2 regions of the Streptomyces spiramyceticus genome follow, and region 2 is predicted to be linked to the other one. Evidence: riboswitches for the same ligand, from Rfam matches in the RefSeq annotation. Region 2 holds a riboswitch; the other holds the start of a gene.
The links. Region 2 has a riboswitch for glycine ahead of gcvT (glycine cleavage system aminomethyltransferase GcvT). Riboswitches for the same ligand answer to the same signal wherever they lie in the genome.
Positions count from the first base shown of each region.

Region 1: another riboswitch for glycine. It lies ahead of gcvP (aminomethyl-transferring glycine dehydrogenase); the one in region 2 lies ahead of gcvT (glycine cleavage system aminomethyltransferase GcvT).

Region 1 is NZ_JARBAX010000001.1:363,660-369,464, reverse strand. Features, by position in the region: gene PXH83_RS01555 (DNA polymerase IV) at 1-1,084, shown strand, start outside; gene PXH83_RS01550 (PRC-barrel domain-containing protein) at 994-1,377, opposite strand; glycine riboswitch at 1,494-1,591, shown strand; glycine riboswitch at 1,593-1,742, shown strand; gene gcvP (aminomethyl-transferring glycine dehydrogenase) at 1,809-4,694, shown strand; gene PXH83_RS01540 (DUF5999 family protein) at 4,790-4,987, opposite strand; gene PXH83_RS01535 (hypothetical protein) at 5,317-5,805, opposite strand, start outside.
Region 2 is NZ_JARBAX010000001.1:4,767,838-4,773,642, reverse strand. Features, by position in the region: gene PXH83_RS21990 (enhanced serine sensitivity protein SseB C-terminal domain-containing protein) at 221-1,018, opposite strand; gene PXH83_RS21985 (enhanced serine sensitivity protein SseB) at 1,180-1,953, opposite strand; gene PXH83_RS21980 (AAA family ATPase) at 2,003-2,692, opposite strand; glycine riboswitch at 2,843-2,961, shown strand; glycine riboswitch at 2,962-3,070, shown strand; gene gcvT (glycine cleavage system aminomethyltransferase GcvT) at 3,106-4,230, shown strand; gene gcvH (glycine cleavage system protein GcvH) at 4,289-4,669, shown strand; gene glyA (serine hydroxymethyltransferase) at 4,689-5,805, shown strand, end outside.

The sequences.
Region 1 (5,805 bases), 4.4 Mb from region 2:
CACGGGGCTCACCGCGTCCGTGGGGCTCGCGGGCTCCAAAATGCTTGCCAAGATCGCGTCGGAGCAGGCCAAGCCCGACGGTCTTGTGCTCATCGAGCCGGGAACCGAGCGGGAGCTGCTGGGACCGCTGCCGGTCCGGACGTTGCCCGGGGTCGGTCCGGCGACCGGGGAGCACCTGCGGCGGGCCGGGATGACGACCGTCGCCGATCTGGCGGAGGCGGGCGAGGACGAGCTTGTACGGCTGCTGGGGAAGTCCCACGGCGCGTCGCTGTACCAGATGGCGGTCGGGCACGACGACCGGCCGGTGGTCGCCGAGCGGGACGCCAAATCGGTGTCGGTCGAGGACACCTTCGAGGTGGACCTGCACGACCGGGTCAGGATCAGGATCGAAGTGGGCCGGCTGGCCGACCGGTGTGTCCAGCGGTTGCGGGCGTCCGGGCATTCCGGCAGGACGGTCGTGCTGAAGGTACGGCGGTACGACTTCTCGACGTTGACGCGCTCGGAGACCCTGCGTGGGCCGACCGACGATCCGAGCGTGGTCCGCGAGGCGGCGGGGCGGCTGCTGGAGGCAGTGGACACGACAGGCGGGGTGCGGCTCCTCGGGGTGGGCGTCACGGGTCTCGCGGACTACACCCAGGAGGACCTCTTCGCCCAGGCAGCGGGCGAGCAGGCAAAAGCGGAGGCCGGGGCTGGGACTGGGACTGGGGATGTGGCTGTGCGACAGGTGGGGGAGGCGGAGCCGGTCGGGGGTGGCGACGGGGCGGCGCACGCGTCCGAGCCGCCGCCGGAGCGCCGGTGGCTGGCCGGACAGGACGTGCGGCACGCCGAGTACGGCGCGGGGTGGGTGCAGGGCAGCGGAGTGGGGCGGGTGACGGTGCGGTTCGAGGAGCCGACGTCGGCGCCGGGGCGGGTGAGGACCTTCAAGGTCGACGATCCGGACCTCGTGCCGTCGGATCCGCTCCCGCTGGTGCCCGTCGCAGAGGATGGGGAGGATCAGGCGGTGTCGTCGCCGGCGATCTTGCCGAAGTCCTTGTCAGACGCCTCAGGCGTGTCGGGAGCGGGGAACGAGATATCGAGCCCGTAGTGGTGGTAGAGCTGCAGCTCCTGTGCCGGGGAGAGGTGGCGGCCGACGCCGAAGTCGGGGGCGTCCTTGATGAGCGAGCGCTCGTAGGGGACGCGGAGGGAGTCGTTCACGACCTCGCTGGGCTCCAGGGGGACGAAGGCGTCCCGGCTGAACAGGCCGGTGCGTACAGCTGCCCATTCGGGGACCCCGGTGGCGTCGTCGAGGTACACCTCGTCCACTGTTCCGATCTTGTTGCCGTTGCGGTCGAACGCCTTCCGGCCAATCAGGCTGCGTGGATCGATGTCGGTCTGCACGGTCCCTCCAACTGATCGCAGCTGCTCCCCGTACACACTACGAAAGTGCACATCGGGGGCCCCGGCCACTCGAGGGATGGGTGACGGGCCTCGCTGGTAGGCTGGCCAATGGCTGCTGACCCCGTGCGGGAGAGTCCTTCGGTGAACGTATCGGAGGCGCCGAAGGAGCAAATCCTCCCCGGAATCTCTCAGGCCCCCGTACCGCACGGTTGAGGTCACTCTGGAAAGCAGGGTGGGCGCCGGTCGGGCTTGTGTTCGTAGAGAGCACAGTCCGGAACGGAACCCTCCCTCACCGACGGTGAAAGCCGGAGCGTGCCTTCAATGGCCCTCCGGTGAAGCTCTCAGGTTGAGATGACAGAGGGGGAGGCCGTCCGGGCACCCGTGCCGTGGTGCCCCTCGCAGGTCGTGTCAGACCAGGAGGCCTTCCGCAGATGACCGCAAACCGCATTCCGCTCTCGCAGCTTGAGCGTGGCATCCCCTTCGAGCAGCGCCACATAGGGCCCGACGCCGAGGCGCAGGCCAAGATGCTTGCCCAGGTCGGTTACGGCTCGCTCGACGAGCTGACCGCGGCCGCGGTGCCGGACGTCATCAAGAGCGCCGGGGCGCTCGGGCTGCCGGACGCGCGCACCGAGGCCGAGGTGCTGGCCGAGCTGCGCACGCTCGCGGACCAGAACCAGGTACTCGCCCCGATGATCGGGCTCGGCTACTACGGCACCTTCACGCCGCCGGTGATCCTGCGCAACGTCATGGAGAGCCCGGCCTGGTACACGGCGTACACGCCTTACCAGCCGGAGATCTCGCAGGGCCGCCTTGAGGCGCTGCTCAACTTCCAGACGATGGTGGCCGACCTGACCGGCCTGCCGACCTCGGGCGCCTCGCTGCTCGACGAGGGCACCGCCGCCGCCGAGGCCATGGCGCTCGCGCGCCGCGTCGGCAAGGTCAAGAACGGCGTCTTTCTGATCGACTCCGACACGCTGCCGCAGACCGTCGCCGTCATCCAGACGCGCGCGGAGCCGACCGGTGTCGCGGTCGTCGTCGCCGACCTCTCCGACGGGATTCCCGCCGAGGTCGCCGAGCGCGGCGTCTTCGGTGTGCTGCTCCAGTACCCCGGCGCGTCCGGCGTCGTACGGGACATCAAGCCCGTCATCGAGCAGGCGCACGAGCTCGGGGCGATCGTCACCGTCGCCGCCGATCTGCTGGCCCTGACGCTGCTGACCTCGCCCGGCGAGCTCGGCGCCGACATCGCCGTCGGCACGACCCAGCGCTTCGGTGTGCCGATGGGCTTCGGCGGTCCGCACGCGGGCTTCATGGCCGTACGCGAGAAGTTCGCGCGCAGCCTGCCGGGGCGGCTCGTCGGTGTCTCCGTCGACGCCGACGGCAACAAGGCCTACCGGCTGGCGCTGCAGACCCGTGAGCAGCACATCCGCCGGGAAAAGGCCACCAGCAACATCTGCACCGCTCAGGTGCTGCTCGCGGTCATGGCCGGGATGTACGCCGTCTACCACGGCCCCGACGGCCTGCGCGGCATCGCACGCCGCACGCACCGGTACGCGACGCTGCTCGCCGAGGGCCTGCGGGCCGGCGGTGTCGAGGTCGTGCACGGCTCGTACTTCGACACCCTGACCGTGCGCGTCCCCGGCAAGGCCGCCGATGTCGTCGCCGCGGCCCGGCAGGGCGGCGTCAACCTGCACCTCGTCGACGCCGACTCCGTATCTGTCGCCTGCGACGAGACGACGGCCCGCGCCCAGATCGCCGCTGTCTGGTCCGCATTCGGCGTAGAGGCCGACCTGGAGGCGCTGGACGCCGCCACGGCCGAGGCGCTGCCCGAGGGGCTGCTCCGCACGGACGACTACCTGACGCACCCGGTCTTCCACCAGCACCGTTCCGAGACCGCGATGCTGCGCTACCTGCGGAAGCTGGCAGACCGTGACTACGCGCTCGACCGCGGCATGATCCCGCTCGGCTCCTGCACCATGAAGCTGAACGCGACCACCGAGATGGAGCCGGTCACCTGGCCGGAGTTCGGGGCGATCCACCCCTTCGCGCCGGTCGAGCAGGTGCAGGGCTATCTGACGCTCATCCGTGAGCTGGAGGAGCGGCTGGCCGAGGTCACCGGCTACGACGCGGTGTCGATCCAGCCCAACGCCGGTTCGCAGGGCGAGCTGGCGGGCCTCCTGGCCGTGCGGGCGTACCACCGGGCCAACGGCGACGACCAGCGCACGGTGTGCCTGATCCCGTCGTCCGCGCACGGCACCAACGCCGCGAGCGCCGTCATGGCCGGCATGAAGGTCGTCGTCGTCAAGACCCGCGAGGACGGCGAGGTCGACGTCGAGGACCTGCACGCCAAGATCGAGCAGTACCGCGACGAGCTGTCGGTGCTGATGATCACCTACCCGTCCACGCACGGGGTGTTCGAGGAGCACGTCGCCGACATCTGCGCGACGGTGCACGAGGCCGGCGGCCAGGTGTACGTCGACGGTGCCAACCTCAACGCGCTGGTGGGGCTGGCCAAGCCCGGCAAGTTCGGCGGCGACGTGTCGCACCTGAATCTGCACAAGACCTTCTGCATCCCGCACGGTGGCGGCGGCCCCGGTGTCGGTCCCGTCGGTGTGCGGGCCCACCTCGCGCCGTACCTGCCGAACCACCCGCTCCAGCCGTCGGCCGGCCCGGAGACGGGCGTGGGCCCGATCTCGGCCGCTCCGTGGGGCTCGGCGGGCATTCTGCCGATCTCGTGGGCGTACGTCCGTCTGATGGGCGCCGAGGGCCTCAAGCGGGCCACGCAGGTCGCCGTGCTCGCGGCGAACTACATCGCCAAGCGCCTGGAGCCGCACTACCCCGTGCTCTACACCGGTCCCAACGGGCTGGTCGCGCACGAGTGCATCGTCGATCTGCGGCCGCTGTCGAAGTCGACGGGCGTGAGTGTCGACGACATCGCCAAGCGCCTCATCGACTACGGCTTCCACGCGCCGACCATGTCGTTCCCGGTGGCCGGGACGCTGATGATCGAGCCGACCGAGAGCGAAGACCTGGGCGAGATCGACCGCTTCTGCGACACCATGATCGCCATACGCGGCGAGATCGAGAAGGTCGCTTCGGGCGAGTGGCCCGCGGACGACAACCCGCTGCACAACGCGCCGCACACCGCGGCCGCGCTCGGCGGGGAGTGGGAGCACGCGTACAGCCGCCAGGAGGCGGTCTTCCCGGCCGGAGTGTCGGCCGCGGACAAGTACTGGCCGCCGGTGCGCCGGATCGACGGTGCGTTCGGTGACCGCAACCTCGTCTGCTCGTGCCCGCCGATGGATGAGTACGACAACTGACGGGCGTAACGTACACAGGCGCGGACATGCGTCGGGGCCGGTTCGGAGACTTCCTCCGGGCCGGCCCCTCGTCGTATCCGGTTGTATCGGCTGTGCTACGCGGCCTTGACCACGTCGAGCGGCCGGTGCGGCGCAATGATCTGGCCGTCCGGCAGAAGCTCTCCGGTGTCCTCGAAGACGAGGACGCCGTTGCACAGCAGGCTCCAGCCCTGTTCCGGGTGGTGTGCCACGAGGATCGCGGCTTCCCGATCGGCTGACTCGGCGGTCGGGCAGGCTGGCTGGTGCTGGCACATGGAAGGGTTCTTTCGCTGCGTTGTAGTGAGTGTCCTGCGGCTCGATGCGGTGTTCATGGCCGCCCCCCGTATCAATCGGTCCGGTCCCAGTGTTGCCCCACGGGCGTCAATCCGCAGGGATTTCGCGGCAGCTCTCCTTACTGATTAATGACGCATCACTCGTGCGGACGGTTCACGTCAACTGGGGTCTCTCTTCGGGTGGTTCGGAGTGGCCGGTACGGACTAGTCCGGATGGGGGGTGGCGCCGGCGTCACTGTGCCCCGTGACCGGAGCGGGCACGGGGCACAGGGGGCGGAAAGCGCACCGTGGGGCGCTGTTGGGCCGAGTTGTCAGGCGGGCTGGCCGAGGAGCGGGGTGGCCGGGACGGCAGGAGGGGGAGAGGGCGTGAGTCGGTGCGTCAGTACGGGCAGCAGGTCGGCGGCGCGGTGTGGGCGATGGGATGCGATGCCGGGGGGTGCAGGGGCCAGCGGCACCAGGAGGTCCGTCGGAAGGGGCATGCCGTCGGCGGCGTCGGCCTCGGGGTTCGGTTCCTCGTGCAGCCACAGCGTGAGCATGTACAGCTCCGGTACGGACAGCAGGCGCGGCTGGTACCGGGTCGTCGTCGTCATTGTCTCCGCCTGATGCAGCGCGCGCTCGCTGGATGCGATGTAAGGGCCTTCGCAGAAGTGCGCGAAGGCCCAGCCGTCGGGTGTGAGCATGGTGTCCGCCGCGGCCACGGTGCGGTCGCCGTTGCGGATCAGGAATCGCCAGCCGGTCAGCCGGGTGCGTGGCGGGCGGCCGGACGGGATGATCCGGTCCAGTACGTGCACAGGGAGCGG
Region 2 (5,805 bases):
TGAGCGCGCGATCACCCGCCAGACCTGGCGGGCAATGGATGCGTAACCGTGATGTGGCCTGTGGGCTTCCGTTATGCGGACGCCGTGCTCGGCTCAGCGGATCAGAAGTGGTCTATTGCACCAGACCGGGCATGCCGCCCAACGGCCGTTATGAACCGGCGAATTGGGCTATGGGGTGCCCTTGGATTGGGGCAGGGCTACGGGCTGGGGGCTGGGGCCGTCAGTAGGCGCGGGGAGCGGGGTAGCCGTAGCCGGACGCGGTGGAGGAGGGGGCGGCGGGTGCGTGCGCCTCGCGGTCGTAGAACGGGCGGGCGTTGGCACGCAGCCACATCGAGACCGGGTCGTACTCGTCGGACATCGCGACGGTGGAGACGGGCAGGCCGTCGGGAACCACACCGATCGACTGCTGCATCATCGTGCGCACCGCGTCCACCGACTGCTGGCTCGTGTCGTAGAGGTCGAGTCCGACGGCCAGATAGGGCGCCCCCAGCGCAGGCTGCACCCAAGCGCGGCGCAGCGAGCGGACTGCGGGCGTACGGTGGGCGTTCTGCGTGAGCAGGGCGTAGAACTGGGGGATCTCGATGGCCGGTTCGGACAGCCGCAGCGGCCCGGCGGGCATCCGGTCGAGCCCGCTCGCGATGCGCCGCAGGTCGAGCCACGGGATGCCGACGCCGCCGCCGGGGGCGTGCGGGTTGAGCCAGATGCCCCAGCGGTCGGGGAAGAGTGCGCGCGCGATGTCGCGGCCGGAAATCACTTCGTACGCCCGGCTCCAGCCGCTCGCGGCGAGCTCCTGGGCGGACGTGACGCACGGGGCGTAACCGAGGCCGTCGATCTCCATGTTTCCGTACTGCGCGTCGGGCGAGCCCGCCTGGCCGTGCCAGAGGAGCATCCAGACCTGGCCGCCCGCCGGGTCGGCGAGGGCGCGCAGCAGCGCCTCATAGGCGTCGTACCGCCCGGGTGTCACCTGGCGCAGCATGTGCTCGACCTGCCCGGCCGCCGCAGTGCCTGACGCGCTCACCCTGGTCCCGCCCCTCTTCGATCCACCGTGTCACCAACCGCCCCCGTATGGCGAGGTCATCAAACCAGCTTAAGCGGCAGCACTGACACAGACTTGACGCTTGCCGCAGATGCCCTGGCAGTCCGCAGCAGCCCGCAGCAGTCCGCAGGAGTCCTCGGGTGTCAGGCGCGGGTGTAGAAGGGCCGCACCCTTTCCAGCATCCAGTCGGCGACAGGGTCCTTGGCGACGTCCAGCAGAAGCAGGTTGACCGGCCAGGGCACCTGGACCCGGCCGAGCGCCCGGCCGAGGGCGTCCATCGGGGCACTGCCGTCGGCGGCCTCCCAGGACGACAGCTGTACGCCGACGAAGAGCGTCGGGGACTCGCCCTCAATGCTCGCGAGCACCCTGCGGGCGGTGACCACCACCCGGCTTTCCTCGAACTCCCCCGCGGCGGCGGCGAGGAAGTCGACCGGCTCCTCCTGCCAGTCCGGCTCGAAGAGCCGCACCCGGGCGCCGCCGGCCGGTCCGTCCAGCGGCGTACGGCCGGCCCGGCACAGCTCGGCGACGGCGGCCGGCGGCAGCGGCACGCCGACCGCACCGTCGGGGTTCACGGCGATGCCCAGCTGCGGGGGCAGGCCGCGGGCGAACTCGCGGGCGGGGGCGACGGCGAAGGACATGTGGGGTCCGGCGCACTGGCGGAGCTGCTGCTCGGAGCTGAAGACGGGGACGTACGCCGCGCCCTGGATCTCCAGGGTCGGCAGATCCAGGTCCGGCGAGTCTGGGCCGCCGCCGGACGGCAGCGGCACCCATACCTGGCTGCGGCCGAGCACCTCGACTATGCGGGCACCCGCGGCGGGGTTGCCCAAGGAGGCGGCCAGGACCTCTTCGAGTTCATTGCCCGGCCAGCCGCCGCCGCCGTGCGGATGGGCGGGTGCCGGAAAGTCTGGGTAATCCACGGGTACGACCTTAACGCCGGTGCGTGGCCGTGCCCTGTGGGGCTCTTCCCTACCGCTTCGGCGGGAAGTCGATCACCGTCAGTGCCCCCGCCGCATCCCGGTCCAGCAGCACCGCCGACGCACACCCCGCCGGCACCCTGCCCCGCTCCGCGTCCCGTACGAGCCGGGCCACCGCCCGCCGGTGCCGTGCGAAGGCGTAGCCGGAGACGCCTCGGCCACGTTCCTCCTGCCCCGCCCGTGCCACCTCCGGCGTCACGTCGAGCAGCACCAGGTGCAGGGCGACGCCCCTGCGGCGGGCGTCGCGCGCCAGCCAGCGGCGTACCCAGGCGAGCGTGCCGCAGTCGTGGACCACGACGCTGTCGCCGGAGCGCAGCGCGCGCCGCAGTCCGGCGTAGTGGGCCGCCCGGACAAGGGGGCGGTAGAGGGCGTACGGCAGCAGCCTCGGCATCCGCGCCGCCCACCGCTCCCGTACGTCCTGCGAATCAATGCGGCGCGCGGCACTGGCCGTACGCCGGATCAGCGTGCTCTTGCCACTGCCGGGCAGGCCGGAGACGACCACCACGTCCCCCGCCGAGAAGCCCAGAACGCGCGGGCTGCGGCCCGCGCGCAGGCGCAGGTCGCGGACGGTCGGCGCGGGCCGGCGCGTGGCCTGCCTCGCCGGTACGCCGTGCTGTGCGGGCACCGCGCCGTGCACGGTCCCTGCCGTGGCCGCGTACGCGCCAGGCTGCTGCAACGTCATCGTCCTCCCCCAGTCGGGTGTCATCCACCCTTGCCCAAGAAGTGTAAAGAAAAGGTAATGAGCCACAAGCGATTTGCGGGGTGCAGCCCGAGCGTCCCGCTCCCGGACGATGCGTGCAATGATGTGCGCGCCAACTGCATACCGGCCGCTTGAATCCGCGCGGGAGAGTCCGAAGCACCCAGTTGTACTCCAGCAGTACGCAGTGCCCAGGACGCCGAAGGAGCAAGTTCCTCCCTTGAATCTCTCAGGCCCCGTACCGCGCGGGCGAGGCAGATCTGAAAAGCGAGTCGCCGTCGTGCGGCTCCACCCAAGGTGCAAGCCGGGGCTCTTTGCGAGCTCTCGGTGAACCTCTCAGGTTCCGATGACAGATGGGGAGGATTGTCCTCGCCTGTCATGCCCTGGGAGCCCCGCACATGAGCAATGTCCCCCGTCACACCGCCCTCGATGCGCTGCATCGCTCACTGGGCGCGTCCATGACCGACTTCGCGGGCTGGGACATGCCGCTCCGGTACGGCAGTGAGCGCGACGAACACAACGCCGTACGGACCCGCGCCGGCCTCTTCGATCTCTCCCACATGGGCGAGATCACCGTCACCGGTCCGCAGGCCGTCGACCTTCTGAATTACGCACTCGTCGGCAACATCGGCACCATCGGCCCCGGCCGCGCCCGCTACACCATGATCTGCCAGGAGGACGGCGGGATCCTCGACGACCTGATCGTCTACCGCCTGGCCGAAACCGAGTACATGGTTGTCGCCAACGCCGGGAACGCGCAGATCGTCCTCGACGCCATCACCGAGCGCGCTGCCGCTCAAGGCGGATTCGAGGCCGAGGTACGGGACGACCGTGACGCGTACGCCCTGATCGCCGTCCAGGGCCCCGAGTCCCCCGGCATCCTGAAGTCCATCACCGACGCCGACCTGGACGGGCTGAAGTACTACGCCGGCCTGCCCGGCACCGTCGCGGGCGTCCCCGCCCTCATCGCCCGTACCGGTTACACCGGCGAGGACGGCTTCGAGCTCTTCGTGGCTCCGGCCGACGCCGAGAAACTGTGGCAGGCACTGACCGAGGCGGGCAAGGACGTCGGCCTCGTCCCCGCCGGGCTCTCCTGCCGCGACACCCTGCGCCTGGAAGCGGGCATGCCGCTGTACGGGCACGAGCTGACCACCGCGCTCACCCCCTTCGACGCGGGCCTGGGCAGGGTCGTCAAGTTCGAGAAGGAAGGCGACTTCGTCGGCCGCGCCGCCCTGGAGGCCGCCGCCGAGCGCGCCGAGACCGCGCCGCCGCGCAAGCTGGTCGGCCTGATCGCCGAGGGCCGTCGCGTCCCGCGCGCCGGTTTCTCGGTCGTGGCCGACGGCAAGGTCATCGGCGAGGTCACCTCCGGCGCCCCGTCCCCGACGCTGGGCAAGCCGATCGCCATGGCATACGTCGACGCCGCGCACGCGGCGCCCGGCACCTCCGGTGTCGGCATCGACATTCGCGGTACGCATGAGCCGTACGAGGTCGTCGCGCTGCCGTTCTACAAGCGCCAGAAGTGACCCCACGCACAACCTGCCCGTTCACCAGCACTCCCCCGCGTACAGGAGAATTCAGGTCATGAGCAACCCCCAGCAGCTGCGTTACAGCAAGGAGCACGAGTGGCTGTCGACCGCCGAGGACGGCGTCGCGACGGTCGGCATCACGGAGTTCGCGGCCAACGCGCTCGGTGACGTCGTCTACGCCCAGCTCCCGGAGGTCGGCGACACGGTGACCGCGGGCGAGACCTGCGGCGAACTGGAGTCGACCAAGTCGGTCAGCGACCTGTACTCGCCCGTCTCCGGCGAGGTCGTCGAGTCCAACCAGGACGTCGTGGACGACCCGTCGCTGGTGAACTCCGCCCCGTTCGAGGGCGGCTGGCTGTTCAAGGTACGCGTCGCGGAGGAGCCGGCCGACCTGCTCTCCTCCGACGAGTACATCGCCCTCACCTCCGGCAACTGAGACCTCGATCGGGACCGTGATGACGCTTCTCAACACTCCCCTGCATGAGCTCGACCCGGACGTCGCCGCCGCCGTCGACGCCGAGCTGCACCGCCAGCAGTCCACCCTCGAAATGATCGCCTCGGAGAACTTCGCTCCGGTCGCCGTCATGGAGGCCCAGGGCTCCGTCCTTACCAACAAGTACGCCGAGGGCTACCCGGGCCGCCGTTACTACGGCGGCTGCGAGCACGTCGATGTCGTCGAGCAGATCGCCATCGACCGCATCAAGGCGCTCTTCGGCGCCGAGCACGCGAACGTACAGCCGCACTCGGGCGCCCAGGCCAACGCGGCCGCGATGTTCGCGCTGATCAAGCCCGGCGACACGATCATGGGTCTGAACCTCGCCCACGGCGGGCACCTGACCCACGGCATGAAGATCAACTTCTCCGGCAAGCTCTACAACGTGGTCGCGTACCACGTCGACGACACCACCGGCGAGGTCGACATGGCCGAGGTCGAGCGCCTCGCCAAGGAGTCGAAGCCGAAGCTGATCGTGGCCGGCTGGTCGGCGTACCCGCGTCAGCTGGACTTCGCCGCCTTCCGCCGCATCGCGGACGAGGTCGGCGCGTACCTCATGGTCGACATGGCACACTTCGCCGGTCTGGTCGCCGCGGGCCTGCACCCCAACCCGGTGCCGCACGCCCACGTCGTCACGACCACCACGCACAAGACCCTCGGCGGTCCGCGCGGCGGTGTGATCCTGTCCACGCAGGAGCTCGCCAAGAAGATCAACTCGGCGGTCTTCCCCGGTCAGCAGGGCGGCCCGCTGGAGCACGTCATCGCCGCGAAGGCCGTCTCCTTCAAGGTGGCGGCGTCGGAGGAGTTCAAGGAGCGCCAGCAGCGCACCCTGGACGGCGCCCGCATTCTGGCCGAGCGCCTGGTGCAGCCCGACGTCACCGAGCACGGCGTGTCCGTCCTCACCGGCGGCACGGACGTCCACCTGGTCCTCGTCGACCTGCGGAACTCCGAGCTCGACGGCCAGCAGGCCGAGGACCGTCTCCACGGGCTCGGCATCACGGTCAACCGCAACGCCATCCCGAACGACCCCCGGCCTCCGATGGTCACCTCGGGTCTGCGGATCGGTACGCCGGCCCTTG